DNA from 3 places in the Vibrio tubiashii ATCC 19109 genome. Region 3 is predicted to be linked to each of the others. Evidence: predicted binding sites of a transcription regulator. Region 3 holds the regulator's gene; each other region holds the start of a gene.
What was found. The regulator CRP, encoded in region 3, controls carbon source genes, mostly activating them, when cyclic AMP is high. The targets are predictions, from matches to a motif close to TGTGANNNNNNTCACA.
Positions count from the first base shown of each region.

Region 1: deoD (purine-nucleoside phosphorylase) is a predicted target of CRP. The motif match lies at 4,281-4,296, and genes of this name have one in related genera.
Region 2: gltB (glutamate synthase large subunit) is a predicted target of CRP. The motif match lies at 6,539-6,554, and genes of this name have one in related genera.

Region 1 is NZ_CP009355.1:1,386,021-1,397,241, reverse strand. It holds gene IX91_RS21460 (GGDEF domain-containing protein) at 1-342, opposite strand, end outside; gene IX91_RS21455 (tetratricopeptide repeat protein) at 323-1,810, opposite strand; gene IX91_RS21450 (hypothetical protein) at 1,935-3,404, opposite strand; gene deoD (purine-nucleoside phosphorylase) at 3,465-4,175, opposite strand; gene IX91_RS21440 (YbgA family protein) at 4,527-5,480, shown strand; gene IX91_RS21435 (MerR family transcriptional regulator) at 5,470-6,255, shown strand; gene phrB (deoxyribodipyrimidine photo-lyase) at 6,265-7,680, shown strand; gene IX91_RS21425 (L,D-transpeptidase family protein) at 7,681-8,586, shown strand; gene IX91_RS21420 (Lpp/OprI family alanine-zipper lipoprotein) at 8,636-8,884, opposite strand; gene IX91_RS21415 (DEAD/DEAH box helicase) at 9,229-10,572, shown strand; gene IX91_RS21410 (DEAD/DEAH box helicase) at 10,713-11,221, opposite strand, start outside.
Region 2 is NZ_CP009354.1:2,689,236-2,700,456, reverse strand. It holds gene IX91_RS12285 (glutamate synthase subunit beta) at 284-1,753, opposite strand; gene gltB (glutamate synthase large subunit) at 1,753-6,300, opposite strand; gene IX91_RS12275 (TIGR01212 family radical SAM protein) at 6,833-7,780, shown strand; gene IX91_RS12270 (diguanylate cyclase domain-containing protein) at 7,845-9,593, shown strand; gene arcB (aerobic respiration two-component sensor histidine kinase ArcB) at 9,677-11,221, shown strand, end outside.
Region 3 is NZ_CP009354.1:226,478-237,698, reverse strand. It holds gene IX91_RS01085 (ABC transporter ATP-binding protein) at 1-1,240, shown strand, start outside; gene IX91_RS01080 (TIGR02444 family protein) at 1,237-1,716, shown strand; gene IX91_RS01075 (hydrolase) at 1,738-2,715, shown strand; gene IX91_RS01070 (YheU family protein) at 2,756-2,968, shown strand; gene IX91_RS01065 (phosphoribulokinase) at 3,057-3,926, shown strand; gene crp (cAMP-activated global transcriptional regulator CRP) at 4,169-4,801, shown strand; gene IX91_RS01055 (DUF1338 domain-containing protein) at 5,009-5,800, opposite strand; gene astD (succinylglutamate-semialdehyde dehydrogenase) at 5,984-7,441, opposite strand; gene astA (arginine N-succinyltransferase) at 7,477-8,496, opposite strand; gene IX91_RS01040 (aspartate aminotransferase family protein) at 8,695-9,909, opposite strand; gene IX91_RS01035 (aminodeoxychorismate/anthranilate synthase component II) at 10,312-10,899, opposite strand; gene IX91_RS01030 (hypothetical protein) at 11,126-11,221, shown strand, end outside.

The sequences.
Region 1 (11,221 bases), on a different replicon from region 3:
ATCGACCGCGATGGTTGAAGAACTGATGTATTCATTTAAAGCGCCATGAAAGTCGCCATTTTCAACCAAACGATCCGCAAGGCCATTGCGTACTTCAAGGATCAGTTCAGCGTCTTCTGGTAGCGTAAGGTGTCCGAGGGCTTCTTTTAGCTCATCAATGCTGGTTTGCAGTTGTTTTAATTCGACGCGAAACTCTGCACTGATAATCAGGCACTGTGCTGTCTCTTGTGGAGAGGTTGCGACATGTTGGCGTACATGATTCCAAAAGATGATCGCCTCTTCACCAGATACCGAAGAGGGGTCTAGACCAGAATCAGAAATTTTATTTAGTAAGGCTTCCATGCTGCTCTTCCTGTCGCTGGCTATCTTCTAATTGTTCTAAGGTAAATGGGAAAGTCAGAATGTCTTGGAAAATCACTTTGGGTAGTGCATCGTCCAGCCCTTTTCTGTGCCATGGGTAGATTTCGATCATCTTGGCTAATACATGAAAAACGTTGACCGCTTCATCTCCCTTGTCAGCGAGTAATATCCCTAATCGCTCGCTACTGAGTCGAGACAACATGTCTTGTTTGTTACATAGAGAGTGGGCGAGTTCTGTACACACATCTAGATAACTGGCGTCTTCATGTTGGATGACAATGACGGCATGATTCGAGCGTTTCAGCTCGGTCTTGAACAATACCAGTTGTTCCCACCAGTACGTCTCAGACACCATTTGGCTAAGCTGCTTTTCAGGGTCAAATTCATGCTGACCACGAATTCGATTGATGAGCTTACGTGCTCTTTGTTCAAGCTGACGTTTTGACGCTCTCGCTTTATCGTTACTGACTCTTGCTGTTTGCTCCCTGAGCATGCTGGTCGAGTGCTTACGATATTTTTGGAAAGCTTCTAACGCAGTTTTGAAGTCACCAGATTCTTCAGCGACGCGAGATTGTTGAAAACAGATTTGTGAAAGTAACTCACCGTTATCAAATGTCACGGCTGACTGCTCTGCTTGTATGAGCAATTCTGCTGCTTTTTGAGGGTTCTTACGCAGTAACTCGACTCTGGCGCGGCTGATAAAAGAGTGGGCTTTCATCCACACAAGATCATGTTGCATCGCCAGCTCATGGGCTTTACGCGTCGCTTCTTCTGCATCTTCAACGCGCTCTAAACCGAGTAAAGCTAGGCCTCTGAAGTCCCAAACTTCTGCCTGCCATGTATTGTCGTGATGATCATTAAGGGCTTCGGCGGCACCATCTAGAACCGAAAGCATTTCAACGTAGTTATTGAGTAGGTAGTGATCCCAAGCTAATAAGATACGCGCTTTACCTTCCAGCCAGTTGATTCTAGCATTATTCGCTACGATGACGGCTAACTCGTGAGTGGTTTTAGCAAGATTATATTCGTGAGTAATTCGCCAGACATTACCAAGACCAATCAAGGACTCGAGTTGAATTTCAACTTCGTCAACCAAAGCGGATTGCTCTAAGGCGTTAATCCAATATTGTTGGGCAGAATAGTATCGCGCTTGTCCCCAATAATGTAGGGCATGAATATGAAGAATTTCAGGGAGTAGATCGTCGGTGTCTAGGGCGTTAAGTTTACCGTGAGCGTCCTTAATGTATTTGAGCCCTTTGCGGTATTCCATCGTACACCATGCACAACGAGACATGATAATAAGACACTGAATCTCCCCCTCGGGGTAGAGGATTTGCGCAGAACGCGCGGCACACTGCTCAGCGATTGCCCAAACTTTTTCGGGCTCCGATTCGACCTTGCTTTTTAGCTGATCTATTTCGACCTCTAGAAGTCGCTGGCTTTTATCCAATGAATCAATCCTTTAAGGCTATTACCGTAGGCACACAACATATTATATGAATAGCCATGCGCTAATCTCTACTAAAAGTGCCAAAACACCGATCGATTAACGGTACTCGTCACAATACTGATAATTATGAAAGGAGCTCGCGCAGTGTCAAAGGTGATTGAGTCAGTTCCAGATTCTGAGCGGCTGTCTTCCCCGTCTTATCTTGATAGCACAAATTATGCCAAGCTCGGAAAATATCCAACATAGGCATTAGACCACCTGGGCGTAGCTTGCGTCTAGGTTCGTTGACAAAACTTTCGAACAAGGTCTGAAAACGCTGCTGATAAAACTGGGTGCGTCGGATAGAAGCACTTCTTAACCATTGTTTTGGTTTATTATTTTGACCAGCAAGATAGCAAATGCCTTTCGATGAATCATGGCTTGATGCTATCGCCCAACGGTCTCGCCACCATCCCATATGGACAATATCCACTTTGTCGATAGCGTTGTTTTCATTCCAGCCTTTATCTTCTTCTACATACATTAGGTCGATATTTTGACGCAAAATGCGTGGCAGACAGACACTTAGCGCTGCAGAACGCAAAACAGGATCTTGTGGCAAATAGATCGATACTTGGCGATCATCTTGGCATAAATCGAGTACATGCAAAAAGTGCGCATACGACGTGTAAGGTGGGCGAATCAAAGCCCCCTTAGATGGGTAGTTGAATACTGTGAGATTTCCCATTGGGTCTTCAACATTTCCCCTCGCTAAGATGGTTTGGTACTGCTGATCAATTCGCTCTCGCAACACTGGCGATGGGGTAGGAGCGGGCATGTTCGCTTCAGAAGAGTGCTCTTTTGAGACAAAACGCGCAGGGTACTGATACGGGTCATGATCCACATCCCCGATTGGCTCTTCTCCCGCTGAATAGTTAACGTGCTGGCAAAGTATGTAGCCACTATGAGCTTCGCCTGTTGCCATCCACAACACGCCATTATTACTTTTAGGCTGTAAGGGAACATAGAAAGACGCAAGCTCATAGCTTGCAGCGTGATTCACCCAGCGGGCATCAAACATAGCGAGCTTACGTCGGCATCGGCTCGCGATATGATCGAGGTGATCATAAAACGTCTTTGGATTAATTTCTAATTTACGGCAGATCTCGCGTACCGAATAGCCCATAAAAAGTAAACCAAGGAGGTTTTCTTGGAATTGTAGTTTTTTGTTAGCCCCAGACCATTTGTCGACAAAGGTCGATTGGCAGCATTTACAACGATAGCGTTGGCGATCGCCGCTATAACCAAAAGCATGGTAGAGGTGTTTGTGGGTATGAACAGATAAACCAAAATTATCGCAATCGTCGTTTCGACAAGCAGGAAGCCCGTCACTGTGGAGTTGACGAAGTCGATGAAGCTCATTGAGAACTTCTTGGTTATTAAGTAAGGGGGGGAAAGCGCCACATTCCCGACATACCATCGCAGGTCGCTTAGGGTTAGCATGCTGCACAACGTAACGATGTGCATCACTCAATCCAAAGTTGTCACACGCCAATGTTTTACAAAAGTTGAGCTGTAACCCGTTCGCTTCCTTTGGCAGTTGGCCGGCTGTCACTATCTCCCCCTCGGGATTATTCGGGCCACCAAACTCGGTTTGGTGGCGAAAAGATTGGAATTAGATGTTGATTGCAGTTTCTAGTGCTACTTTCATCATGTCATTGAATGACTTCTGACGCTCTTCAGAGCTTAGTTTCTCACCACGGATGATGTGGTCAGAGACTGTTAGGATAGTAAGTGCTTTTGCACCAAGATCTGCTGCTACGCCGTAGATACCTGCCGCTTCCATGTCTACACCTAGGATGCCAAGTTTTTCCATCTTCTCAAAGATGTCTGCTTCAGGAGTGTAGAAAAGGTCTGCAGAGAATACATTACCCACTTTTACTGGTACTTCTTGAGCGCGAGCTTGGTTAACAGCCTCTTCTAGAAGACCGAAGTCAGCAATCGCTGCGAAGTCGTGATCGTTGAAGCGAATGCGGTTTACTTTAGAGTCAGTTGACGCACCCATACCGATAACAACGTCCATCAGTTTAACGTCGTCACGTACTGCACCACAGCTACCAACACGAATCACATTTTTCACACCGTATTCAGCGATTAGTTCGTGAACATAGATGCAGCATGAAGGAATACCCATACCGTGACCCATTACAGACACTTTCTTACCTTTGTAAGTACCTGTGTAGCCGAACATGTTACGAACGTCACATACTTGCTTCACGTCATCGAGGAAAGTTTCCGCGATGTATTTAGCGCGTAGTGGGTCGCCTGGCATCAGTACTGTTTCAGCGAAATCACCTGGTTGTGCATTAATGTGTGGGGTTGCCATAGTTATTACTCCAAAAATTATTAGTAATTCGAACTGCTGATTACTAATTATGTTGATTTTGAAAAATCTGTTGAGGCAATACTAGCTATATCTGAGATTGCTCCATGAGAAGTATGTCACAAAAGGGGGGTGTTTGATGCTTTTATTGTCCATTGATAACTAAAACTGTTGAAAGTGAATGAGCAATCGATTTGTAAAAACGTTTGCTTCATTAAGTGAACTAAAAAGCCGTTACTCACGTAGCTTATTTATGAGTTGTACAAGAAATGTTTTTGTACAGGATATAAATATTGTGCTAAAACTTATACAAGAAATGTTTTTGTACAGCACGGCTAGGCAAAGGAGTTCATCATGAATCAGCAGCAGATAAAAATTGGTATCAGTTCTTGTGTTTTAGGTGAGCGTGTTCGATTTGACTCGGGGCATAAGATCAGCAAGTTTGTCACTAAGGAGCTGACACCTTACTTTGAGTTTGTCCCTGTGTGCCCAGAAGTAGGTTCTGGAATGCCTGTACCCAGACCAACCATACGATTGATGTCAAACGAAGATAGAATTGCCTTGGTGGAAACTAAAGATCCAACCAAAGAGCATACGCAGGCTGTCGTTGATTACTCGAAGAGTAAAGTGATAGAGCTTGAGCGCGAACAGCTATGTGGTTACATCGTCTGTGCTAAATCGCCAACGTGTGGAATGGAGCGAGTCAAAGTCTATAAAAAGAACAGCGCTGAGAATGTTGGGGTCGGTTTGTACACCAATGAATTGATAAAAGCCATGCCTTGGTTGCCCGTTGAAGAAGATGGTCGACTTAACGATCCGGTTTTGAAAGAGAACTTCATTACTCGCATTTATACACTTAAAGATTTTTATGATTCTATCGGCGATGAGCCGACGCGTGGGAAAATCGTTGCGTTTCACTCGCGCTATAAGTTGACCTTAATGGCGCATCATCCAACCTCTTACAAAGAACTAGGTAAACTCGTTGCGAATGTCAAAGATTATGACATTGAAGAGTTCTATAAACTGTATCGACAAGGCTTGATGGCGGCGATGACTCATAGAGCGAGTAGAAAAAACAACACTAACGTGCTGATGCATTTACAAGGTTACTTTAAACGCGCTCTAAGTCGCTCACAGAAGAAGGAGTTGGTGCAAGTAATAGAGGATTATCGAGTTGGGCTGTTACCTTTGCTTGCGCCATTAACATTAATTAAGCACTATTTAGCCGCTCATCCAGATAGTTATCTGGAAGACCAAGCTTTTCTGCAACCTCACCCACAGGAGTTACGTTTAAGATATGGGTTATGAGAAAAAATTGTACGCGATTCGTGAGATTTCTGAGATTACAGGGGTTAAACCAGTAACCTTACGTGCATGGCAGAGACGTTATAGCTTAGTGCAACCTCAAAGGACTGAAAAAGGCCATCGCTTGTATACCGATGAACACATCGCTTTAATCGGAGAGATACAAGGGTGGCTCAGCAAAGGGGTTCCGATTGGCAAGGTGAAAGATGTACTTGAGTCCAATGAGCCTAATAAAGGCGAAGAGTACCTCGCGAGTGAACAATTGGACGAAGTGAGTGCTTTCTTACAAGCGTTAGCTGAACTGAATAAAGGGAAAGCGGATTCAATAGTCGCCACGGTGTTTAAAGAATACCCACTGGATGTGGTGCGAAAGCAGTTTGTTAAGCCAGCAGAGAAAGCGTTATCTGTGGTCAAAATTGGTCTGCGAGCGCTACAAAAAGGCTTAATGGAGTCTATCTTTGTCGCTCGGCTCAATGCGATTATTGATTCAGAGAACAAAGCTGCCAAATCGGGTAAATGCCTGTTTATTAATTACGACAGCGTTAACATCCATGCGCGCCTTTGGGCGCTACATCTATCTGAGTCGGGTAAGAGCTTGGTGATTATAGATGGGATTGAAGACTTGTCGGGTCTGGTTGAGCATGAAGGACTGGGGGCGTATGCTGCCATCGCCATTTATAGCTCGCGACCTCTTACCGCAGGGCAAACTGCCACTGTTGAAAAGATAAAATCATCCTTCTCTGGCGAGGTTTTACTTTCAGACTTAATTGAAGCCTAAGGCCTAAAGATGAATCTAGTCTGGTTGCGCCGAGATTTACGTGTCGAAGACAATACCGCTTTGCACTGCGCGTGTTCGAGCGGAGAGTCTGTGGTTGCTCTTTATATTGCAACACCACAAACCTGGCAGGAGCACGCCCTTGCTCCCATTCAAGCCGACTTAATCTATCGCCGACTGTTGGCACTGAAAAGCGATCTGAGTAAGAAAAACATCTCCCTCTATTACGCTCAAACTGAATCTTTTAAAGATGCTGCGAGATTGGTAGTTGAAGTTGCTGTGACAGAAGGTGCGAGCGGCGTTTATCTCAACAAAGAGTATGAACTCAATGAACGCTGCAGAGACGACTTACTGTCCGAGCTTCTCGCAACTGAGGGTATAGAGTGCAAAAGCTTTGATGATAAATGCATTCTTAACCCCGGTAGCGTGGTTAACAAGCAAGGTGACTACTTTAAGGTATTTACGCCGTTTAAACGCGCCTACTTGGCAGCGATGTATCGTCAACCAGTCGCTGTCACAAAGCTAAATCCCCAGCAGATAAGAGGTAAGCTGACATCAAATCATGTGGCGGATTTTTCGAGTCAGTGTGATTTTGATTATCCGAGAGAGTCGAGTGAAAGATACGTGGTAGAGACTGAGCAGATAATCCAAGCGCTAAGAAAATTCGATAGTGACAAGGTTACTAGTTATCACTCCAATCGAGATTTTCCTGCGATTGACGGCACGAGTACTCTTTCACCTTATTTAGCTATTGGAGCACTCTCGGTCAGACAATGCATGGCACGTGTCATGTACCAGCAATCCCTTCCTTTAAGTGGTGGGCGTGAGGTTTGGCAAAGTGAATTGATTTGGCGTGAGTTTTATCAGCATTTAGCCTACTTTGAACCAAAATTGTCGCAAGGTAAGAGTTTTACTTCATGGGGAGACAATTTAGTTTGGCTCAATCCTACTGCTGCTATCGATGCGTGGAAAATGGGTTTAACAGGTTATCCGATTGTCGACGCAGCAATGCGCCAGCTTAACCAAACAGGTTGGATGCACAACCGCTTGAGAATGATAGTGGCAAGCTTTCTAGTTAAGGATCTTCACGTAGATTGGCGTGTTGGTGAACACTATTTTATGTCCAAACTCATTGATGGTGATTACGCCGCCAATAATGGTGGCTGGCAGTGGTGTGCATCGACAGGCTGTGATGGGCAACCCTATTTTCGTATTTTTAATCCCACTACGCAGGGAGAGCGATTTGACCCAGATGGCGCTTTTATTCGGCGTTGGATTCCAGAGTTGTTGAGCGTGCCAGACAAGTACATCCATCAACCTCATAAGTGGGGCAATGCTAAAGATCTGTCATATCCAGAACCGATAGTTGATCATAAGACCGAAAGAGAGATAACCTTAAGCCTCTATAAAGAAGCCAAGGAAGTTTAAATGGTGCGTAAGTTTCTCGCATTCTTGTGTTGTGTCAGCTCGCCTCTGTTTGCTGCGACGTATGAGTTACCAGTCGAAGGCAGTAGTATCGTGGGACGAACTCAGTACCATCAGGTAGAAGAAGGGGAGACGCTCGCTAACATTGCTAAGCAATATGATGTCGGCTTCTTGTCTTTGATGGCTGCCAATAAAGGCGTCGACCCGTTTTTACCTAAAGCGGACTATGTGTTAACGATCCCGACTCAAATCATATTGCCGAACGTCGAGCGCGAAGGGATCGTGATTAACCTAGCGGAACTTCGGCTTTACTATTTCGAGCCTGAATCTAACCAAGTGCATATATTCCCAGTTGGTATCGGGCGAGTAGGGCGTGACACACCTGAAATGGAAACCTCTGTCAGCCAAAAGCGTCCAAATCCGACTTGGACTCCTCCTGCTTCGATTCGTAAAGACTATTTAGCAAAAGGGATTGAGTTGCCTGCTGTGGTGCCAGCTGGACCAGAAAACCCTCTGGGTGAGTATGCACTTCGATTAGCTCATGGCGCAGGTGATTATCTTATTCATGGTACTAACAAAGATTTCGGCATTGGCCTTCGAGTGAGCTCGGGTTGTATTCGCATGGAGCCAAAGGATATCGAGTGGCTTTTCCCTCAAGTTAAGCTGGGTGAAAAAGTTACCGTGATTAACGAGCCTATTAAGGTTGCGCTTGAACCAGATCGTAGTGTGTTCCTAGAAGCACACGAGCCGTTAACTCGCAGTGATGGCGTAAAAAAAGCGCTAGAGATGCCACAAGAGCTTAGCTGGTGGTTAGAGGAGTTTGACCAATCGGATGTGAAAGCGAGAGCCGCAATATTGGCGCAAAATGGTGTACCAGTCGAAATCGTCGCTCCGACATTAATAAATTAAAGAAAAAAGAAAGGGTCTGCATGCAGACCCTTTCTTTTAAAAGACGAAATTACTTAGTGTAAGACTGAGCAATGTTGTCGATACGTTCGTTTGCACGTGCCGCTTCTTCTTGTGCTGCCATAGCAGAGTCACCAGACTTACGTACTTCAGATTGTAGCGCTTGAACATCTTGGCTTAGTTGGCTTACTTGATTGCTTAGCTCATCCATTTTCGCCGTTGTCGCTTCGTCTGGACCAGACGCACAACCCGCTAGTAGAAGAACAGAAGACGCTGCAGCTGCGATCAACATTTTGTTCATGAGAGAACTCCTTGCATAAATAAGTATCAATAATATGTCCTATACCTTTTTATCGTATAGTGACGTCAATCAGTGTAGCCCTAATTCTACGCTTGCTAAAGCCAGCAAAAGTCAAAAAAACCCAAGAATTTAAGTAATTATCAAATTAGTTGAGCTACGTCTCATTGGTGAGAGCAATAGATGTAAGAGAAATAGAGCTGACATTTAGAGTAAAAGTAAGGGCAAAAGAATATTTTCTGTGATCTCTATCCTCTTAGAGTGAATCCAGTTATCATAGCCTGTTTTTAGAATAATTCGTGTTGTACGAAGCCATTTGAGCTGTGGTGACAACGCTGTGTAACCAATTGGAGAATACTTTGCACTTTAAAGATTTAGGTTTAGACAATCGCTTACTAAAGAACTTGAAGCACTTTGACTTTAAGAAGGCGACAGAAATTCAGCAGCGCGCGATACCTGTCGCGATTGCTGGCAAAGATCTGTTGGCGTCTTCAAAGACAGGTTCTGGTAAGACACTAGCTTTTGTATTGCCTATGCTGCACAAGTCGCTAAAAAACAAAGCATTCTCTGCAAAAGACCCACGCGCAGTGATTCTTGCTCCTACCCGTGAGCTTGCAAAGCAAGTGTATGGTGAGTTGCGTTCGATGTTAGGTGGATTGTCTTATGACGCGACCCTCATTGTTGGTGGTGAAAACTTTAACGATCAGGTTAAAGCGCTACGTCGTTACCCTAAGTTTATTGTCGCTACACCTGGACGTTTAGCTGATCACCTTGAGCATCGCTCTCTATTTCTAGATGGCCTCGAAACTCTAGTGTTAGATGAAGCTGACCGTATGCTTGATCTTGGCTTTGCTCCTGAACTGCGCCGTATTCACAACGCTGCTAAACACCGCCGCCGTCAAACATTGATGTTCTCAGCAACATTAGACCATGCTGAAGTTAACGATATTGCTATGGAGATGTTAGATGCTCCAAAACGTATTGCAATTGGCGCAGCTACAGAAAAGCACACTGACATCACTCAGAAGTTCTACCTGTGTGATCATCTTGATCATAAAGAAGCAATTTTAGAGCGCGTTCTAGAAGAAGCAGAATACAAACAGCTGATTATCTTTACTGCAACGCGTGTTGATACAGAGCGTCTAACAGAAAAACTTAACGAGAAGAAGCTCAAAGCAATCGCGCTTAGCGGTAGCTTAAACCAGACTCAACGCAATACCATCATGAGTCAGTTTGAGCGTGCTGTGTTCAAAATACTGGTCACGACGGATGTCGCTTCTCGTGGTCTAGATATCGCTAACGTTACCCATGTTGTAAACTTCGACATGCCAAAACATACGGAAGAATATGTTCACCGTGTAGGTCGTACAGGCCGTGCTGGCAATAAAGGTGATGCGGTTTCACTTGTAGGTCCAAAAGACTGGGATAGTTTTAAGCGTGTTGAAGCTTATTTGCAGCAAGACCTAAGCTTCTCTGAACTTGAAGGGTTAAAAGGCAAGTTTAAAGGCTTAAAACCGCGTAAACCTGATTTTCGTAACAAGGGCAAAGCGACTAAGAATGCCAAGCCGCAAGCGAAGAAATCAACTAAGAAACCAGTTAAGCGTGACAAGAGCTTCCACCAGAATGTGGCAGTGGGTGATAGCGTGTTTATTCCTAAGAAGAAAACACCGCCTAAACCTGATAGCGAATAATCAGAGTTAAACTAAGAAAGCCATTTGGTTCTGCCAAATGGCTTTTTTGTATCAAGAGTTTGGTTGAAGCAGCGCAAAATCAACGGACAAAAAAAGGAGCCAAATTTGGCTCCTTTTTTAATGCTTGCTAGCAGAGGTGATTAATCTTCGCGGTTACCACGACCATGGCCACGTTCGCCACGGTAGTTACCACGGTGATCGCCACCACGGTTACGGTCAAAGCGACGCTCACCATCACGACGACCACCTTCGCGATTACCACGACCGCCTTCACGGTTGCCACGGTAGCCACCTTCGCGGTTTCCGTCACGGTTACCACGGTAGCCGCCTTCGCGGTTTCCATCACGATTACCACGGTAACCGCCACCATCGCGACGTCCACCGTCACGGCGACCGCCATCACGACGACCACGAGGTTCACGGAAGTCATCAAAGTCACACACTACCGCGCCAACTTCTTTCTGACGAATGCGTAGTTTACGTAGCTTGTTAGCAGTCTCTGAAGACATTGCTTTTGGTAGCTGAACGTAAGTTTCGCCTTGTGCTAGTTTAATCGCACCGATTGAACCTTTAACTAGGCCAAGTTCGTTTGCCAATGCGCCAACGATGTCTTTAACCTGAACGCCTTGCTCACGACCAACTTGCAGCT
Region 2 (11,221 bases), 830 kb from region 3:
AATTCATTTTCATCGACTTCACAACGTATAGGTTATTGTAAAAAAGGTCAAGTTCTTGGTGGAATATCACGTCAATATGCGATTTACCACTGAATACGCTGTAATAACCTATATAATTCAGAAGCTTAAGGTTTTTATTGTTACAATTTTGCAACAAAGGGTGTTTTGGAAAAATAAAAAAGACCAGCACAATGTACTGGTCAATCGGAAAAGTTTGGAAGGAATGATTGTTTATGCTTAACCACCTAGAATCTACTAAATGAGCTTCTTAGGTGGCTAATCATTATGCTGAGAGCATCAGTGAGTCAGCTTTTGCTTCAAGATTAGAATTACCCATTAGGTAATCATCAATCGCAATTGCACATTCACGTCCCTCATTGATGCAACGTACCACCAGAGACTGGCCAGTACGCATATCACCGGCTGCAAAGACACCTTTCTGGTTAGTTGCAAAGCCTTCAGTTGCTACGTTACCACGCTCATCAAGTTTGATATCAAGTTGAGCAAGCACACCTGTTGGTTCTGGGTGTAAGAAGCCCATTGCTAGGAAGGCCATATCACATGGGATAACACGCTCCGAGTTTGCTACTTCTTCAAAAGTAGGGCGCTCGCCTGGCGCTGCATCTTTCCATACGATATCAGCTATGCGTAGACCTGTTACCTGACCTTCATCGTTACCGATGAACTCTTTAGTCAGGATGTTCCAGTGGCGATCACAACCTTCTTCGTGAGAAGTGGTTGTTTTCATGATCATTGGGTATTGAGGCCAAGGCATGTTCGCAGGGCGTTTTTCTGGTGGGATCGGCATAATCTCAACCTGAGTAACGCTCGCGGCTTTATGGCGATTAGAGGTACCAACACAGTCAGAACCCGTATCACCACCACCGATAACCACAACATGTTTGTCTTTGGCGTGAATTTCTTCACCTTTAAGATCCATATCGTTGGCACGGCGGTTGTTTTGGCCTAGGAATTCCATTGCGAAATGAACGCCTTTCAGCTCACGACCAGGAACCGGGAGATCGCGTGGAACCGTTGAACCACCTGTTAGTAGCACGACATCATATTCTTGGCGTAATTGCTGAGCATTTACATCAACACCGATGTGTTGGTTTACTTTGAATTCAACGCCCGCTTCAGCCATTAGGTTGATCTTACGATCAATCACATCCATGCCCAATTTGAAATCAGGAATACCGAAGCGTAGTAGACCACCGACTTTCTCGTCACGCTCAAATACTGTCACTGAGTGACCGGCACTATTGAGCTGCTCAGCGGCTGCAAGGCCCGCAGGCCCAGAACCTATGATTGCAATAGTTTTACCTGTACGAGAACGAGGCGTTTTAGGTTTTGCGTACCCTTCACGGTACGCAGTTTCTACAATGGTTTTCTCGATGTTACAGATAGTGATTGGATCTTGGTTGATACCAAGTACACATGCACTTTCACACGGAGAAGGGCAGACACGACCTGTAAACTCAGGGAAGTTATTGGTAGAACTTAGAATGTTCCACGCTTCTTCCCAACTATCACGATAAACGGCATCGTTAAATTCTGGAATGATGTTGCCAATCGGACACCCGCTGTGACAGAAAGGAACACCACAGTCCATACAACGAGAAGCCTGAGTATTGATCTTATCGCCAAACTCTTCGTTTAAAACGAACTCTTTGTTGTCTTCAATACGAACCGATGGGTCGAGCTTCTTTGGAAGCTCGCGACCATGTTCTAAAAATCCAGTAGGCTTACCCATTATACTGCCTCCGCCTGTTCCGTTTGTGCTTGCTCTGCTTCAGCCTTACGCTTTTGAAGTACCGCTTTGTAGTCACGCGGCATCACCTTAACCATAGAGGCTAGGCTTGCTTCAAAGTTGTCTAGGAAAGACTGAGCAACTTCACTTCCTGTGAACTCAACATGCTTAGTAAGCATCTCTTTCAGTAATGCGCGATCTTCGGCTTCGATTGGATCGAGGTCGACAAGTTCTGGGTTGAGCTTAGTTTCAAAGTCTTCAGACTTATCCCAAACGTAAGCGACACCGCCACTCATACCTGCTGCAAAGTTGCGACCTGTTGAACCAAGGATTACTGCGACACCACCTGTCATGTATTCACAACCGTGGTCACCCACACCCTCAACAACCACTTTCGCGCCTGAGTTACGTACACAGAAACGTTCACCTGCCATACCGCGAATATAAGACTCGCCTGATGTTGCACCGTAGAAACAAACGTTACCCACTACGATGTTGTCTTCAGCAACGATGGTTGACTTCGCGTCAGGGTAAAGCACAAGCGTACCGCCAGATAAACCTTTACCCCAGTAGTCGTTCGCATCACCTTCCACTTCAAACTTCACGCCCTTAGCTAGGAAGGCACCGAATGACTGACCAGCAGAACCTGTGAACTTGACGTTCATCGGTTGTGGTAGACCTGTGTCTTTGTAAACCTTAGAGATTTCGTTCGACAGCATGGTACCTGCAGAGCGATCCGTATTGATAATAGGGAATTCAGCGTTAACTGCTTCGCCTTTTTCAAGGGCTGGGATAGCTGCTTGAATCAATTTACGGTCTAGAACTTCTTCTAGGTTGTGGTTTTGCTCTGTTTGGTTGTAGATGCCATCGCCTTCACGTGCTTGCTCAATGTGAAGCACAGGTGATAGGTCTAGGTTCTTGTATTTCCAGTGTTTGATGTCTTCACGAACTTTGAGTTTGTGCGACTGACCAACCATCTCATCGATAGTGCGGTAGCCAAGTTCAGCCATCACTTCACGTAGACCTTCAGCCATGTACTGGAAGAATGTCACTACGTCTTCTACGCGGCCATCAAAGCGCTCACGTAGAGTCTTGTTCTGGGTTGCGATACCAACAGGACAGGTGTTCTTGTGACACTTACGCATCATGATACAACCTTCAACAACCAATGCTGCTGTTGCCACACCCCACTCTTCAGCACCGAGTAGCGTTGCGACTGCAAGGTCGCGAGGTGTTTTCATCTGGCCATCAGACTGAACTACGATACGGTTACGTAGACCGTTCTTGATGAGAGTTTGGTGCGTTTCTGCTAGACCAAGTTCCCAAGGCAGACCTGTGTGTCGGATAGACGACATTGGTGATGCACCAGTACCGCCATCGAAACCAGCGATCAGGACAACGTCTGCTTTCGCTTTCGCTACACCTGAGGCGATGGTACCGACACCGGCTTCCGAAACGAGCTTAACGTTGACACGACCTGCGCGGTTGGCGTTCTTCAAGTCGTAGATTAGCTGAGCCAAATCTTCGATTGAGTAGATATCGTGGTGTGGCGGTGGTGAGATTAGACCAACACCCGGAGTCGAGTGACGTGTTGCACCGATCCAGTCATCAACCTTATCACCTGGTAGCTGACCACCTTCACCTGGTTTCGCGCCTTGAGCCATCTTGATCTGTAGCTCATCTGCGTTAGTGAGGTAGTAAGAAGTTACACCGAAGCGGCCTGAAGCAACCTGTTTGATTGCTGAGCGTTCCCAATCACCGTTCTCTTTACGCTCGAAACGAGTTGGGTCTTCACCACCTTCACCCGAGTTCGATTTCGCGCCAATGCGGTTCATCGCAACAGCCAGTGTTGAGTGTGCTTCGTACGAGATAGAGCCGAATGACATTGCACCTGTTGCGAAACGCTTAAGGATGTTTTCGATTGGCTCAACTTCTTCTAGCGGGATAGAACCTGCTGGGTTTTTAACAAAGTCTAGCTGGCTACGCAGTGTTGCTGCGTTATCGCCTTGGTCGTCTACCGCTTTCGCGTATTTCTTGAACTGAGAGTAGTCTTTGTTGCGCGTTGATTCTTGTAGCAGTGAGATAGTCTCAGGGTTAAACAGGTGTTTTTCACCACGCTGTTTCCACTGATAAACACCACCCACATCAAGCACTTGTACTGGGATTTCACGAGTAGGGAAACCAATGCGGTGACGCACTAGTACTTCTTTTGCGATATCGTCAATCGTTAGACCTTGGATGCGTGAAACCGTACCTGTGAAGTATTTATCGACAACGGACTTGCTGATACCTAGTGCTTCGAAGATCTGTGCACCGTGGTAAGACTGCAGCGTCGAGATACCCATCTTCGAGAAGATCTTCAGTAGACCACCGTTGATAGACTTACGGTAGTTCTCAAAGAGGTCGCGAATATTGGTTTCAGGATCAAGCTTCTTAGTGCGCTGCAGCTCAACCATAGTCTCGATAACTAGGTATGGGTTAATTGCATTAGCGCCGTAACCGACGAGTGTTGCGAAGTGGTGCGTTTCACGTGCATCACCTGTCTCAACTACGATGTCACACTTGGCACGTAGACCTTTACGGATCAGGTGGTGGTGAACAGCGCCAACCGCCAACATAGCTGGAATTGCGGCGTGGTTAGAGTTAACCGCACGGTCTGTCAGAAGGATGATTGAGTAACCATCGATGACGGCATCTTCTGCATACTGACAGATACGCTTAAGTGCGCGCTCTAGCTTGCCTTCGTCTTCGCTTGCTTGGAATACGATGTCTAGTGTCTTCGCTTGCAGGTGCTCGTTATCGATTGCACGTAGTTTCTCAAGCTCAGAGTTAGAAAGAACCGGAGACTCAAGCTCGACTTTTTGACAGTGTTCTGGTGACTCAGCGAGTAGGTTCTGATCTTTACCTAGGTAAGTGTTCAGAGACATAACCATGCGCTCACGAATCGGGTCGATTGGCGGGTTAGTTACCTGAGCAAATAGTTGTTTAAAGTAGTTTGATAGATGTTGTGACTGGTGCGAAAGAATCGCTAGCGGCCAGTCGGCACCCATTGCAGAAAGTGGTTCTTTGCCATCTTTCGCCATCGGTACGATGATCTCGTTAACTTCTTCAGAACTTACGCCAAATGCTTGTTGCTTGTGCAGTAGCTTCTCTGGCGATGGTTGGTTGAATTCGTTGCTTGCATCAGGCAGCTTCTTCAAGCTCAGGAGGTTTTCTTCAACCCACTTTTCGTAAGGCTGCGCCGACGCAATACCATCTTTCACTTCTTCATCAGAAATGATGCGACCTTGTTCTAGGTCAGCAACGAAGATACGACCTGGCTGAAGACGACCACGGAACTCAACGTTTTCTGGCTCAATCTCAACTACGCCAGATTCGGAAGCCATCACTAGGAAGTCATCTTTAGTTACTGTGTAGCGAGATGGGCGCAGACCGTTACGGTCAAGCGTTGCACCGACTTGTACGCCGTCGGTGAAACAGACTGATGCTGGGCCATCCCAAGGTTCCATCACATTGGCGTGGTATTGATAGAACGCGCGACGTGTTGGATCCATGTTTTTGTTTTCTTGCCATGCTTCAGGGATCATCATCATTAGCGCATGTGGCAGGCTGCGACCAGATAGAACTAGGAGCTCAAGTGCCATATCGAAGTTAGATGAATCCGAGCTACCTTCCTGACAGATAGGCAGTAGCATGTCGATCTCGGCCTGAGTGAACAGGTCAGATTCAATGATTGCTTCACGAGCTTTCATCCAGTTCAGGTTACCGCGAACTGTGTTGATTTCACCGTTGTGAGCAATGTAACGGAAAGGCTGTGCTAGACGCCATTTCGGGAATGTATTGGTAGAGAAACGAGAGTGAACCAGTGCCAGTGCGCTGACCATGGTTGGGTTCTGTAGATCTAGGAAGTACTGAGGTACTTGTTCCGTAGTTAGCTGACCCTTGTACACCACTGTCTTGTAAGACATAGAGTTGATGTAGAAGTCATCGCCAATGTTAGAAACGCTTTCCAGACATACGCGAACTGTGTAGTTTCGCAGTACGTAAAGTTTACGTTCTAGTTCTTCAGGTGTGATACCTGGACCGCCTGAGACAAATACATGCTCAAACTGAGGCTCGGTGCTTAGAGGATCTGCACCGATCATTGAGTTGTCAGTCGGTAGAACGCGGTAGCCAATAACGTCTAGCTCTAGACGCTTTGCATTACGTTCTAAAATATCGCGACATTGCGCGCGTTTGTGTTCATCTTTAGGGAAAAGTACAACACCGACACCGTATTTCTCAAAAGAAGGCAGCTTGATACCAAGCTTTACTGCTTCTTCTAACAGAAATTCATGGGGCTTTTGCAATAAGATACCTGCACCGTCACCACTACATGGGTCACAACCTTGACCACCGCGGTGTTCCATACGGGCTAGCATATCCAGTGCCTGAGTAACTACTTCGTGTGATTTACGGTTTTTAAGGTGAGCAACAAAACCGATACCACAAGCGTCATGCTCCAGTTCCGGAGTATATAGACCTTGGGCATTTTGCTCTCTATCTACCATAGATACATCCTTCCAGTTCAGTAGGCGCAAATGTGCTAGTCGAAACTAGTTCTACGTCCTGTCCTTTATAGTTTTGATTCGAAGTCAGCCTAGGTTGGCGACTTTGATTCCTTTCCGTATCTCGCAGAAAAATATTGCGAGAAAAACAATCCTTGGTGGAATCCCGTTTTTTAGTATCACAATCTAGTGATTTATATAGGTGGGAGTGGGATAACACCGACGTTTCACCGAGTTTTTATGTAAGTAAAATCACAAAAAACAGCGAAATCTGTAAGTATCCTACAATTTAGTAAGGATGAAATGCAATCAAAACTCGATGCTGTTGCCCACTTTTTTTGGGTTATAAATGAATATTATGTTTAACTTTTGCGTAACAATCTGGCTGAGGCACGTTATTTTTGCATGTTTATTGATATTGATTAATGCTTCGCCTGTTTGAAATCGCTACCTTTCCTCCTCCATTTTTTTCAGAATTGTAATTTAATTACATAGATCTTAATGAGATTCATTTCGATCTAATAAGAGGTTAGTCATGCAGCTTCACGAGTTGGTCAACACCATAGGGCAAGACCTTCAGCGCCGTTATGGAGAAAAAGTCCATAAGCTCACGTTACATGGTGGATTTAGTTGCCCAAATCGAGATGGGACGATTGGTCGTGGCGGCTGTACTTTCTGTAATGTTGCTTCTTTTGCTGACGAAGAGGCACAGATCAAAAGCATTCATGAACAGTTAACTGATAGGGCGGGAGAAATAGTTCGTGCCAAGCGCTATCTCGCCTATTTCCAAGCCTATACCAGTACATACGCTGAAGTTCAGGTGCTTAAGAGCATGTATGAAGAAGCACTTAAAGCGGCTGATATTGTCGGGCTCTGTGTCGGTACTCGACCTGACTGTGTGCCAGATGCTGTGTTGGAATTACTTTCTAGCTATGTAGAGCAGGGATATGAGATCTGGCTTGAGCTTGGGCTGCAAACCGCCAATAACCAAACTTTAAAACGCATTAATCGCGGTCACGATTTTGAGTGTTATGCTGAAATTACTCAGCGCGCGCGCGAGCTTGGTATTAAAGTTTGTACTCACCTTATTGTTGGATTGCCCAAAGAAACGCGTGAAGATAATATCGAGACGCTGAACAAGGTGCTTGACGTGGGAACCGATGGAATCAAGCTCCATGGGCTGCACATCGTTGAAGGTAGCACCATGGCTAAAGCGTGGAAAGCGGGTAAATTGGATGCGCCAGAGCTTGAAGAGTATGTCGCTATCGCGAGTGAAATGATCCGCATGACTCCCCCTGAGGTGGTTTATCATCGAGTCTCTTCTGCTGCTCGTAGGCCGACTTTACTCGCACCGCTTTGGTGTGAGAATCGCTGGTTAGCAATGACAGAAATTGGCCGAGCACTTAATCGTCAAGGTGCACAAGGGTCATTGTTAAATCAAACCTTTATATATACAAAACCAATATTAAAGGCTGATAATTAAGCAATAAGCTGATATCTTTTATACACTTACAAAAAGCGTGTCAAAGATAGGTTCGAGAAGCTGAATGGAGCAAGTATTAGTTTGGTTGTTGGACACCTCCCATGGGCATGGATTTGATCTTGTTGTCATTCTGCTCTCAATTCTTGCGGTCGTGTTTTTTTATAACCGCACTCAAACACATTTAGTTCAGCTTTTAAAAGACAATCCTACCGCCTTAATTATTGTCGACAGTAAAACTGGCGATCTTAAGTTAGCCAACGTAGCAGCAAATAAAGTCTTAGGTGTACGTAAAGTGGGCAAGAGTTATTTGTTGCCTGAAATGGTGACACCTCAATTCGTCCTTTCTATCTTTTCTCCTATCTCCGAAAATGTTTTCAAAGAGCAGAAACTAAGTTGGCCGATTTCACAAAGCCGCATCATTAAGTTAAAAGTCAGCGGTCGTAAAACCACTTACCGTCGACGAACCATGTGGTTACTCTACTTTACTCCCTCTCAAGTGACGGATCTTGAACTGAAGCGCGAGGTCGACTCACTTTCAATGATCAAAAGCGCATTCGATAATCTGTCGGAATTGGTGTTTATCAAAAACAACCAAGGTGAAATTATTTCCAGTAATCGCGCCTTTCAACGTTTCTGGAACAACAGGGAAGAGGAAGGAGCTGCAGATATCCAAAGTGTAATTAAAGGAAGAGCCAGTAAACGCCGCTGGACAACCAATCCTGATGGAAGAAGCTGTCTGTTAGAAAGCTACCAAAGGGTATTGATCTCTTCAGATGGGGAAAAGATTGGCACCTTGGGTATTAGCCATGATGTTACGGATTGGCACGATATGCAGCAAAACCTCCGCGATGAAATGGAGAAGCGTAAAGACACTGAAGTGGCGTTGGCACAAAGAGATACCATATTGCAGAACATCCTAGAATCGAGCCCAGACTCAATCGGGATTTTTAATGAGAATATGGTTTATCAAGCGTGTAACCCACCTTTTGTTAAAGCGTTAGGCATCGCCGATGTTGATGAGCTGATCGGTAAGCGATTGCAAGATGTGATTCCCAATGAAACTTATGCTCGTCTTTCTGAGACAGATAAGAAAGTGTTGTATGAAGGTAAGTCACTACGTTATATCGACCAAGTAATTAGTAGTTCAGGGCAATGCATTTGGTATGACGTCGTGAAATCACCTTTTAGAGATCCCGCATCGGGAACCAATGGTGTGCTGGTTATGGCGCGTGACGTCTCCGAGCGTTACCTTGCCGAGCAAAAACTAGAAGAGGCGAACCAAGAGCTTGAAAGGCTAAGCTTTGTTGATGGCTTAACCCAAATTTCTAATCGACGTCGATTTGATGAGCAGCTAGAAACATTGTGGTTCCTGCATATTCGTGAGCAGCAACCTTTAAGCGTGATGTTATGTGATATCGACTACTTTAAAGAGTACAACGATGCGTACGGACACCAAAGTGGTGATGAGGCTTTGATCAAAGTGGCTGAAGTGTTTAGAAAAGTATTGACCCGCTCCAGTGATTGTGTGGCGCGCTATGGAGGAGAAGAGTTTGGTTTTATTTTGCCAAACACAACCGTTGAAGGGGCGCTGCTGGTGGCTGAAAAAGTTCATGAGGAAGTGAAAAACTTAGCGCTTGAACATCACACTTCAAAAGTTTCTGATTTAGTGACGATAAGTATTGGCTTGGTATCCATCATTCCTCAACGTTTGGATCATAGCGACTCAATCGTCGCTTTGGCTGACAGCGCATTGTATCAAGCGAAAGCGGATGGTCGTAACCAAACCTGTGTGCATCACACATCCGAGAATTAAGCTTTTCTTATTTAAGGATTCTTTTAGCTGTCGTTTATGAAAACAGGTAGTATTTAGTCATATGTTTTCGTGCGGAGCTCTCAATGAAGCCGATTAAAAATCTTGCCCAATACTATGTCGATCTGCTAGTTAAGTTGGGCATCCTCCGTTTCTCTATTCTTCTCGCTCTAGCCCTCGTTGCTCTCGCTGTTGTGGTGCAGGTTGGTATTACCCTAGTCTTGAGTGGCCATGTCGATGATATTGATATTGTTCGCTCAGTATTCTTCGGTCTTCTGATTACCCCTTGGGCGGTCTACTTCTTATCCGTGGTCGTTGATCAACTGGAAGAGTCACGCCAACGACTTTCGAAGTTAGTGTCTAAGCTCAAAGATATGCGCTCGCGTGACCAAGAGCTCAACAATAAGCTGCAGCAAAATATCACTAAGCTCAATCAAGAGATCGAAGAAAGGATCAAGGCGGAAGAAGCTCGCGAAGAAGCGATGAAAGATCTTGAGAATGAGGTCTATCAACGTGAAAAAACTCAAGTCGAGCTTGCAGAAAGAACCGCACTGCTGCGTTCATTTATTGATGCCTCCCCCGATCTTATTTACTACCGTAATGCTGAGGGTGTTTTCTCCGGTTGTAACCGCGCAATGGAAGAGTTGACCGGCAAGAAAGAGAGTCAGCTGGTGGGCTTAACTCCTTGGGATGTCTACAGCAAAGAGGTCGCACAGCAAATTGTAGATACAGACCAAAAGGTCTTCTCCGATAATCAAGCCCTTACGTATGAACAGTGGCTTGAGTATCCAGATGGTCGCCGTAACTACTTCGAGCTGCGTAAGGTGCCGTTTTACAGCAAAGATGGTCGACATTTAGGGCTGGTTGGTTTTGGTCGTGATATTACCGAGCGTAAGCGTCATGAAGAGTCGCTTGAAAAGGCGAGCCGTGATAAGACCACCTTTATTTCTACAATCAGTCACGAACTAAGAACTCCGCTCAACGGCATTGTTGGTTTAAGCCGCATGCTACTCGATACTCAGTTGACTGCCGAGCAGCGCAATCATATGCAAACGATCAATGTCAGTGCGATTACGCTGGGTAACATTTTCAATGACATTATCGATATGGATAAATTCGATCGCCGTAAGCTAGAGCTTTTCCCTGCAGCGCTGAACTTCGAAGAGTTTGTCGCTGAAATGGAGAGTATTTCCGCACTTATGGCATCGCAAAAAGGGCTGAGATTTGATCTTGAGCGCTTGAGCGAATTGCCGACTGCGATTGAAGTTGACGCGACCCGTTTGCGCCAGGTGCTATGGAACTTGATCAGCAATGCGATGAAATTTACTAAAGAGGGCGGCGTTGTAATGACGGTCAGCTCTGAAGTAGATGAAGAGTATGCGCATATCACAATGGAAATCGAGGACAGTGGCATTGGTATCCCAGATGCTGAACTGGATAAGATCTTCGCGATGTATTATCAGGTGAAATCAGGCAAAGATAATCTTCATGCGGTTGGAACGGGGATTGGTTTAGCGGTTTCGAAACAGCTTATCAATATGATGGATGGTGACATTACCGTTTCAAGTGAAGAAGGCTTTGGCAGTACCTTCTCCGTCACGATTCGAGTGCCACTGGCAGAAAGCGAACAA
Region 3 (11,221 bases):
GGGTAACTACTCTTCGTTTGAAGATCAGCGCGCGCAAAAGCTTATCTTGCAGCAAGCTCAATTTGAAAAGCAGCAAAAGCAAATGTCGCATATGCAAAGCTATATCGACCGCTTCCGCTATAAAGCCTCAAAAGCTCGCCAAGCACAAAGCCGCATCAAAGCTCTTGAGCGTATGGAAAAAGTGCTACCTGCTCAGCTTGATAACCCATTCAGTTTCCAGTTCCGCGATCCCGAGGCCTTGCCAAACCCAATCATCATGATGGATGAAGTGTCGGCGGGCTATGGTGACAATCTGATTTTAGAAAAGATTCGCCTTAACCTAGTCCCTGGTAGTCGCATTGGTCTGCTAGGTCGCAATGGTGCAGGTAAATCAACGCTCATCAAATTGCTCTCGCGTGAACTTATTCCTCAGGGCGGCGACTTAACCTACTCACAAGGCGTCAAGATTGGCTACTTTGCTCAGCACCAGTTGGAAACGCTGCACCCTGAAGAAACACCACTGCAACATATGATGCAAATCGCCCCAGATAAGAACGAGCTTGAACTGCGTAACTATCTAGGCAGTTTTGGCTTCCAAGGCGAAAAGGCGCTAGAAAAAGTCGCACCGTTTTCTGGTGGTGAGAAAGCGCGACTAGTACTGGCTTTAATCGTGTGGCAAAAGCCTAATCTGCTGCTCCTCGATGAACCAACTAACCACCTTGACTTGGATATGCGCCAAGCGCTCACGATGGCCCTACAAACCTTTGAAGGTGCCATGGTGATTGTTTCGCACGACCGCTACTTGTTACGTGCAACCACAGATGATCTGTATCTTGTGCATGACCGCCAAGTTGCACCATTTGATGGCGACCTAGCTGACTACTACAAGTGGCTGACGGAACAACAAAAAGCCGAGCGCCGAGAGGCTCAAGCTCTGCAACCTGAAAAGAGCTCTGTGAATAGCGCGGCGGCAAAGAAAGATCAAAAACGTCGTGAAGCCGAGTTCCGTAAGCAAACGGCACCAATTCGCAAAAACCTGACAAAACTTGAAGAAAAAATGGATAAGTTGGGCGTTAAACTTGCGGAAGCAGAAACGCAATTATCAGATAACTCACTTTATGATGCCGAAAATAAAGCTAAACTTAACGAAGTGTTAGCTATTCAGGCCAATAGCAAAAGTGAGCTAGAAGATGTCGAAATGGAATGGATGGCTCTGCAAGAAGAGCTAGAGAATATGGAGCAGGAGTTCAATAGCCAATGAGTTCAAAGCACGTCGCTATTTCTTTAACACTGGAACGGTTGTGGCAATTTAGCTTGCAGTATTACAGTGTGCGAGAAGTAAAAGAGGCGTGCCTCCATCTGCAAAATCATTTCAAAGGTAACGTTAACCTACTCCTGCTGCTTAAATGGCTTGATGAGCAGCAGGTTTGCTTTCAAGAACAGGACTGGCACAAGGTTGAAGAATGCCTTGGACGCTCAGAAGCCTTACTGCACAGTTACCGCGAGCTAAGACGAAAACTCAAGCTCCACCTCCCAGATACCTTGTATCGTGAATCACTGCAATTTGAGCTGCAATTAGAAAAGCAGCAGCAATCTGATCTGGTCGATTGCATCAACAGTATTGAACTTACAGTGAATCACGCAGAGCCCCTTACTTTACGTTACTGCCGCCAATTAGGCGGTGAACAGCTGTATGAGGCTTTTGCTGAACCTATCGATGATATCGCCAATCTATAAGCCCTAAGCTTTGGAACCGTTATGACTCATTTTGTTGCCGCTAAAGGATTAGCCAACCCACACCTACAAACGCTTGCTCCGCGCTTTATTCGCAAAAAAGCCCTGTTTGAACCAATCTGGCAAACTTTAGATACTCCGGATGGAGACTTCCTCGATATCGCTTGGAGTGAAGATATCAATGGCAAGTCAGCCAAAAGCAAGCCGATTTTTGTTTTGTTCCACGGTTTGGAAGGATGTTTCTACAGCCCGTATGCTAATGGTTTAATGGACGCTTTTGCAAAGCAAGGCTGGCTGTCGGTGATGATGCATTTTCGTGGCTGTAGCGGTAAACCCAACAAACTTGCTCGCGCCTATCACTCAGGTGAAGTGGAAGACGCCCGTTTCTTCCTTGAACATCTAGATTCGCTGTTCCCACACCAAACTAAAGTCGCGGTAGGAATTTCTCTTGGCGGCAATATGCTGGCCAACTACCTTGCCAAGTACAATCAAGAGCCTCTGATTGATGCCGCCACCATAGTGTCTGCGCCACTAGACCTGTCTGCCTGCTCTGAGCGCATCGAACAAGGCTTTTCCAAGCTGTATAAAAATTATCTCCTGTCATCGCTGAAGAAAAGCGCACTGCAAAAGCATCAACTGCTGAAAGGAGAGCTTGGCTTGAGCTATCAAAACATCAAACGCGTAACTAAACTGTACGAGTTTGACGACCTAATCACCGCCCCGCTGCATGGTTTCAAGGACGCAGAAGACTATTATCAGCGCTGCTCGGGCATCCATCGCCTAAAAGAAATCACTCTACCCACACAGATCATACATGCGAAAGACGATCCGTTCATGACCGATGCTGTGATTCCCAAATATGTCTTGCCTGATAACATTGACTACCGACTGTTTGAACAAGGTGGGCATGTTGGTTTTGTTACCGGCAGTGCGTTAAAACCGAGGTTTTGGCTCGAAGAGGCACTACCTGCATACTATGAAAGTTTGGCTCTCTCCGCGTAGCCAATCACCTTGGCCTAAATCATAAAATAAAGAGGTATTTATGATCGTTCCATGGCAACAAATCGAGCCAGCAACACTAGAAAATCTCATTCGGGAATTTGTCCTGCGTGAAGGGACTGACTACGGGGATGTCGAGATCTCGCTGCAAAACAAAATCGACCAGATACGTACCCAGTTGGAATCAGGGGAAGCGGTTGTTGTCTTCTCAGAACTGCACGAAACCGTCGATATTCAACTCAAACGAAAGTTTTAGTACTTTAGCGCATCGCATACAGTGACTGACCACTAAAGCGTGCTATAGTGGTTTTCGTTTAAAGGATTAGATTACGACAAGGTTTGTCATGTCAGCAAAACACCCGATTATTGCGGTCACTGGTTCCTCTGGAGCTGGTACCACAACGACTTCTGAAGCTTTCCGCAAGATGTTCAATATGATGGACGTCAAACCCGCTTGGGTTGAAGGCGATAGCTTCCACCGCTTTACGCGCCCTGAAATGGATGTCGAAATCCGAAAGGCACGTGAGCAGGGTCGCCATATCAGTTACTTTGGCCCTCAGGCGAACGACTTCAATGGACTTGAAGAGTTCTTCCGCAAGTACGGTCAAGAAGGCGTCGGTCAAATCCGCCGTTACCTGCATACTTTCGATGAAGCGGTTCCATACAACCAAATGCCAGGCACCTTTACGCCTTGGCAAGATCTGCCAGAAAACTCCGACGTCCTGTTTTATGAAGGTCTGCATGGCGGTGTTGTCGATGGCGAGGTTAACGTATCACAGCATGTTGATTTTCTGATTGGCATGGTGCCTATCGTGAACCTTGAATGGATTCAGAAATTCGTTCGTGATACCCGCGATCGTGGTCACTCGCGTGAAGCGGTGATGGACTCTATCGTCCGCTCCATGGATGACTACCTGAACTACATTACCCCCCAATTTTCTCGTACTCATATTAACTTTCAGCGTGTCCCTACCGTCGACACATCTAACCCGCTTAACGCCAAAGGCATTCCGAGTTTAGATGAGAGTTTTGTTGTTATTCGATTACGAGGCATTAAAAACGTAGATTACCCATATCTACTGGCAATGATTGATGGGGCATTTATGTCGCGTCATAACACGATTGTTGTCCCTGGCGGTAAGATGAGTTTTGCCATGGAGCTAATCGTTAAACCGATACTTCAACAGCTCATCGAAACGGGCAAAATTGGTTAATACCCTCAGCTAGAACACGATTACTTTTCATACCGTGATCATGTGCACAGTTTTGCGTACTAAAACCCCAGTTGTACCCGATTAAAATCAAGAAATCGTTTTCGAAAAAGGATACTATTTCTTACCGAAACACAAGTTGGCTTGCAGCATTTGTAAAGTGCTCTTATCCTAGTAGGTCTTGATTAAGGCTTAGCTAAAATATGGAAAGCGGCAAGCGTACCCTGCAGAGGAAGTGAGATATTATGGTTCTAGGTAAACCTCAAACCGACCCAACATTAGAGTGGTTTCTTTCACATTGTCATATTCATAAGTACCCTTCAAAAAGCACGCTAATTCACGCGGGCGAGAAAGCTGAAACTTTGTACTACATCGTAAAAGGTTCAGTAGCGGTTCTTATTAAAGACGAAGAAGGTAAGGAAATGATCCTTTCTTACCTAAACCAAGGTGACTTTATCGGTGAACTTGGTCTATTCGAAGAAGACCAAGAGCGTACAGCATGGGTTCGTGCTAAATCTCCTTGTGAAGTTGCGGAAATCTCATTTAAGAAATTCCGTCAGCTTATCCAAGTAAACCCAGACATCCTAATGCGCTTATCTGCGCAAATGGCAAGCCGCCTACAAGTGACTAGCCAAAAAGTAGGTGACCTAGCATTCCTAGACGTAACTGGCCGTATTGCTCAAACGCTACTAAACCTAGCGAAGCAACCAGATGCGATGACTCACCCAGATGGCATGCAGATTAAGATCACTCGTCAAGAAATCGGTCAAATCGTTGGCTGTTCTCGTGAGACAGTAGGTCGTATCTTAAAGATGCTAGAAGAGCAGAACCTAATTTCTGCACACGGTAAAACTATCGTGGTTTACGGTACTCGTTAATTTCGATTAACCGCTAAAATTTTAAAAGCCACCAATGGAGACATTGGTGGCTTTTTGTTTATATCGGATTATCGGATGCGAGAATCGGGAACGCAGTGCTACGGAACGGACTTCGTCCTTCTAGAACACCTTTCCACATCCGAGATCAAACTCTCTCGAAGCGCAGCGTTCCCGCATCTCTAGGGCGCAGCCCGTTCTCAGCTCTTCCTAGCCGTTAGTACTCTCGAAGATCTTGTCAGCAGAAGCTGCGACAAATCCTGGATAAAGTTCACCGTTGCTCATTGGGTAGCGCTTAGCAAACTCGTAGAAACCGCCAGGGATAATCTCTGTACCTTCGGTGAAGGTTACCACAACTTTATCCGCCATCGTTGAAGATTGCTCTAGCAGCACATCAGGAGACCCCTTCACTTCGCCACCAAACTCATTGATGGTAAAGCCGGAATCGCGTAGGTGGTCATTGACGCCTTTCACTTCTTCAAATGCATTGAGCTGATTGACGCTAACAGTAAAGTGGTTGGCGCCGTAACCATGCGCTGCCAGCCAAGAAGCGTACTCACTTTCTTTAGCTAACGTCTGGAAGTCAGCAAAGCTAATGTCCCACAAACGACCGCCATACAAGAACTCATGACCTTTTAGCTTGCTGGTGTCCAATTGCTCGACAAGCTTAGCGACAATAGCTTGTAGCTCGGCTGAACACTCTTCAACCTTCAATTCACTGATGAACACTTTTGGCTGTTTTGTGTCCGGGTGCTCATAATGTTTGGCAACAAGCTTTTTGCTTTCAAACACATAGTCACCGCATGGCTTGTAGCCTACGTCTAAGAATGGTTGTGCAAGGGTCGCAATGCCCAGAGGTTCTACATTGAAAGTGCGCAGAGCAATGTGGTCATTGATCAGCGCTTCGTCTTCTTGCAGAAGTTGGTGGACTTGTTCAGCAGAGGGACATAAGCGTTGAATATAGTCATTCCATAACTGTTGGAATAAAACATCTGGCGTCATAACGCCTCCTTGTAGGGGTGGTTTACGTAAATGGAGTATGAGTTGTTATCTGTTTAATTATAAAAAAGGCCATCTAACCAAATGTGTCCAGAAAGTTTGATCAGATAGCCTTCAGCCTGTGACGTTTCAAAAGCCTCCCGGCTCGGGGAGGCGAGAAGGGAATTCCCTAAAATTTATCGTTTTTTATAGTTCAACACCTGGGCTTAGCGTTGCAGGAAGAAGTGTTTCTCCTCCTTCCATCGAAGCCATAGGGTAAGCACAGTAATCTGCTGCGTAGTAAGCACTTGGGCGTAAGTTACCTGACGCGCCCGGGCCACCAAATGGCGCATCACCACTTGCACCAGTTAACTGGCGATTGCGGTTTACGATGCCAGCACGAATATGGTCGACAAAGTATTCCCACTCACCATCGTCAGTAGAAACTAAGCCTGCTGATAGACCAAAGCGAGTATCGTTGGCTAACTCAACCGCTTTCTCTAGACCTTGATAACGCACCACTTGTAGTAGTGGGCCGAAGTACTCTTCATCTGGTAGCTCAGCAATCGCGGTAACATCAATAATGCCAGGTGTTACAAATGCAGCTTCTCCGGCTTTAGCTTCAATTAAGCTCTCGCCACCTAACTTTTGTAGATTTGCTTGAGCAGCAAGAATAAAATCAGCAGCCGCTTTAGAGATCTGAGGGCCCATAAATGGTGCTGGCTCAGCAAATGGCTGATCGACACGAATCTTATTGGTTGCTGCCACTAGCTTGCTGACCAGTAAGTCACCTTTGTCACCAACTGGAACATACAAACGGCGAGCACAAGTACAACGTTGACCCGCGCTGATAAACGCTGATTGAATGATGGTGTAGACGGTCGCGTCCAACTCTCCGTAATTTTCAGAGATCACCATTGGGTTGTTACCACCCATTTCTAGCGCGAGCATCTTACCCGGTTGGCCGGCAAACTGCTTATGCAGGATATGACCTGTATTCGCGCTACCTGTGAATAGCACGCCATCTAAGCCTTTAGAATCAGCCAGTGCGATACCGGTTTCTTTAGCACCTTGCACTAGGTTGATCACCCCTTTCGGCAGACCAACTTGATCCCACAGTTTCATGGCAAACTCACCGGTTAGCGGTGTTTGCTCTGACGGCTTAAATACCACGGTATTACCTGCCAGTAGCGCAGGAACGATATGACCGTTTGGTAGGTGCCCAGGGAAGTTATATGGGCCAAACACCGCCATGACACCTAATGGGCGATGACGAAGGACGATTTGGTTCCCTGCTGCTTCACGTTGAGCTTCACCGGTGCGGTCATGGTAAGCTCGAATTGAAATTGCAATCTTACCTGCCATTGCCGCAGCTTCAGTACGCGTTTCCCAAATTGGCTTACCGGTTTCTTTAGCGATAATTTCTGCGATTTGTTCGCTGTTCTCTTTTACCTTTTCAGCAAAAGCGAGAACGATCGCTTCACGCTCAGCAAAGCTTAGTTTTTTCCAGCCAACGAATGCACTGCGTGCCGCTGACACCGCTTGCTCAACTTGCTGCGGTGTTGCGCTGTCGCCCTGCCAGATAACTTCGTTGTTGTATGGGCTTTGTGAGTTCATCGACTCACCTTGACCTGCAACCCATTCGCCAGCAATCCAATGTGTCATAGCTTGTTCCTTCACATTTTCCTTAATACAAAGCTCTATTGAGCCAACATGCGAACGAATTCGCCTTCGTTAACTTTGAGGGCATTAGCCACTTCAGGAGACAAAATCACTGAATCTGAAGCCTGATCGTAAGCCGCTTTCGCCGCAGTTGCGCGAAAGTCTTCAAACGACGTGTTTGAGATCAAGTAGTTTTGAGAACTGGTGTGTTCCGCGATAGTGACTTTTGCTCTAAATGAGTGACGGACCGACTCGATATTGCGTACATCACACTCAACCGTTGGGCCGCCATCAAAGATGTCGACGTAGTTACGACACGTAAAGCCTTCTTTTTCTAGCAGGCGTAACGCTGGCTTAGTGTTTTCATGCACTTGACCAATCACCGCTTGAGCCTCTTTGCTCAGTAGGTTGATGTAAATTGGCAGCTTAGGCATAAGGTCAGCAATAAAGCCTTTCTTGCCGATACCAGTGAGGTAATCAGCCATAGTGAAATCAATCGAGAAGAAATGCTCTTGTAGCCATTGCCAAAATGGTGAGTTACCTTCTTCATCTGATACACCGCGCATCTCAGCAAAGACCGTTTTCGAGAATCTTTCCGGATGCTCTGCCATCATTAGAAAACGACACTTCGACATCAAGCGGCCATTCAAGCCCTGACGGAAAGAAGGTCTTAAGAACAGAGTACAAATTTCACTACAACCAGTGTAGTTGTTACCGAATGTCAGTAGCTTAACCACGTTATTCACACCCAGTTTTGGCGATGAGTGAACGACGGTACTGATATGGTAAGAGTAAAAAGGCACATCCCAACCAATGGAGGCTTCAATCCCGGTACAACCAGCGACTTCGCCAGTCTCATTATCAAAGCCAACCATGAGATAGCCTTCATCACCCGGCTCGTTTACGTCCGGCTTGGTAAAACTATATTCTGAATGGGTAATGCGATTGGTTAACAGTTCTTCGTTAACCGGTAGAGATGTGAATCCGTGACCCGATTCCACTGCGCATGTATGCAGCGCATCGTAATCCGACATTGCGATAGGGCGAACAACCAGCATCAAAACTCCCTCCTGATGTAGTGAGCGCTAGTACTCATTGGTTATCGTTTTTTACTTTCACTTTTGTCATTCCCTACAGTAAGGAACGATCGTGATAGGGAATCTCTCAACACGATGCAAGAGATCCCCAACTCGGTCGTGCTTCCCTCTTGAGGATGACACTGTTTATATCGATATGAGCACTAGACTAGGTATTTCTTATTTAACTAGCGTCGCTAGAGCTTTATCTAGTCGCGCAAGTCCTTCGTTAATTTCTTCCGTGCTGATCACTAGTGATGGTGTGAAACGAACTACGTTTGCACCTGCCACTAGAACCATCAGACCTTCTTTACCTGCAGCGACTAACACATCACGTGCGCGGCCTTGCCACTCATCGTTAAGCGCAGCACCTAAAAGAAGGCCTTTGCCGCGAACTTCCGCGAACATATTGTATTTATCATTCAGTTTAGCTAGGCCTTCGCGGAACAGGGCTTCACGCTCTGCAACGCCGGCCAATGTTTCTGGTGCACTGACAACATCAACCACGGCTTCAGCAACCGCACACGCTAGTGGGTTACCACCGTAAGTCGAACCATGAGTGCCGACTTTCAGGTGCTTAGATAGCTCAGTAGTAGTTAGCATTGCGCCAATAGGGAAACCGCCGCCTAAAGACTTAGCTGTGCTTAGAATATCTGGAGTCACACCCAGACCTTGGTATGCGTAGAATTGACCAGTACGACCGTTACCTGTCTGTACTTCATCAAAAATCAGTAGAGCATTATGCTTGTCACATAGCTCACGAACTGTCTGAACAAATTCGTCAGTTGGAGAAATGATGCCGCCTTCGCCCTGAAGTGGTTCCATCATGATGGCACAAGTGCGATCTGAGATATGCTCACGAAGTGCTTCAACATCATTGTATGGTAAGTGAGTGACATCACCTGGCTTAGGACCAAAACCATCAGAGTAAGCCGCTTGACCACCAACAGTTACAGTAAAGAAAGTACGGCCATGGAAACCTTGTTTAAATGCGATGATTTCTGATTTTTCTGGGCCAAACTTATCAGCTGCATAACGGCGCGCTAGTTTCAGAGCCGCTTCGTTTGCCTCTGCACCTGAGTTAGCAAAGAACACTTTCTCCGCAAAGCTGACTTCAGTAAGCTTTTTAGCGAGACGAAGCGCAGGCTCGTTAGTCATTACGTTACTTAAATGCCAAAGCTTTTGGCCTTGTTCAGTTAACGCATTCACCATTGCAGGATGACAATGACCTAAACAGCTCACGGCGATACCACCAGCAAAGTCGATGTATTCCTTACCTTGCTGATCCCAAACGCGAGCACCCTCGCCTTTTACTGGAATCATTTCCATTGGGTTATAACAAGGTACCATTACCTCATCAAACAAACCGCGTTCTACGTTATTTTCTACAGTCATTGCACATTCCCTCTTGATACCGCATGCATAGCGAATATGGTGTCCTTACTTCTATTCAATGAAATAAGATATTGTTTTGCTATTAAGCAATCACGGCATTGTATTTACATTTAATTAACCATTTCAATAGTGATTTATTCTTTTTAGTGCCCACTGCGGAGTCTGATAGTCACTACCTATGCGTATTTATGCATCACGCCTCTACTTTTATGAAGCAATATATTCTTATAGCTACGATAAGCTATGGTTAATCATAGTCCGGATAAGGGCTCTAGCGTAGACGCGACAAACTCTGCGCATACTTTTTCACAAAATATCCGCATGGTGAATTATGAAGGAAATGTTAAAAATAGTGATCTAAGTCAGGCTTTAACCAGACAAAAGACGGTCAAAGAGAGCGTTTTAAAGTGGCTGGCGAGCCAAAAAGTTAGCGAGGATCTGGTGGCCTTGCTCTGTTTTAATCGACTCAGGATGGAACTGTACCGCATCAATCGGCAAGGTTTTGTGTTGGTACCCCATGATCTCATCCATCGAGCCATCTTCAAGCTCTGTCCAGGCGGTAAGCTCAAAACAATCTGGTAAAGAGCCGTTCTTAACCACAAGTGAGTGATAACGCGTTACTGTCAGCGGATTATTGAGCGTGGAAAACACACTGCGATCATTGTGACGAATTGGGGACGTTTTTCCATGCATTACCTGCCTAGCACGTACCACTTCCCCGCCAAACACCTGCGCAATCGCCTGATGGCCTAAGCAAACACCAAGAATCGGCAACTTTCCCGCAAAATGCTCAATTGCACTTAACGAAATACCCGCTTCATTGGGCGTACAGGGCCCCGGAGAGATAACCAAATGGGTAGGATTCAACGCCTCTATCTCTTCAAGCGTGATTTCATCATTACGCACTACCTTAACCTCTGCGCCCAGCTCACAAAAATACTGGTACAGGTTGTAGGTAAAAGAGTCGTAATTATCGATGATTAACAGCATTACTCGGAGACTAGCGTTGATAAATTTCTTGGTTAGGGGCGGTATTGTGCAATACAGGGCAAGAAAGGCAAGCGTTATCAGAAAGATAATTTCATCTTCAACTGTCAAAAAACAATTGATAAAGAACACAAATGTTCAACGATTTTATATACATAAAACACATTTGTAATATCATCCTGATGCTCGATAAGGGCTAGGTCTATTCAAATACAATTAAGAGATTCAAATGAAACTAAAACCATTACTTGTTAGCGCTCTTGCAGTACTAACTCTTTCGGCTTGCCAAACTCTATCACCAGAGGTCCCTACACCGACTGCAAGC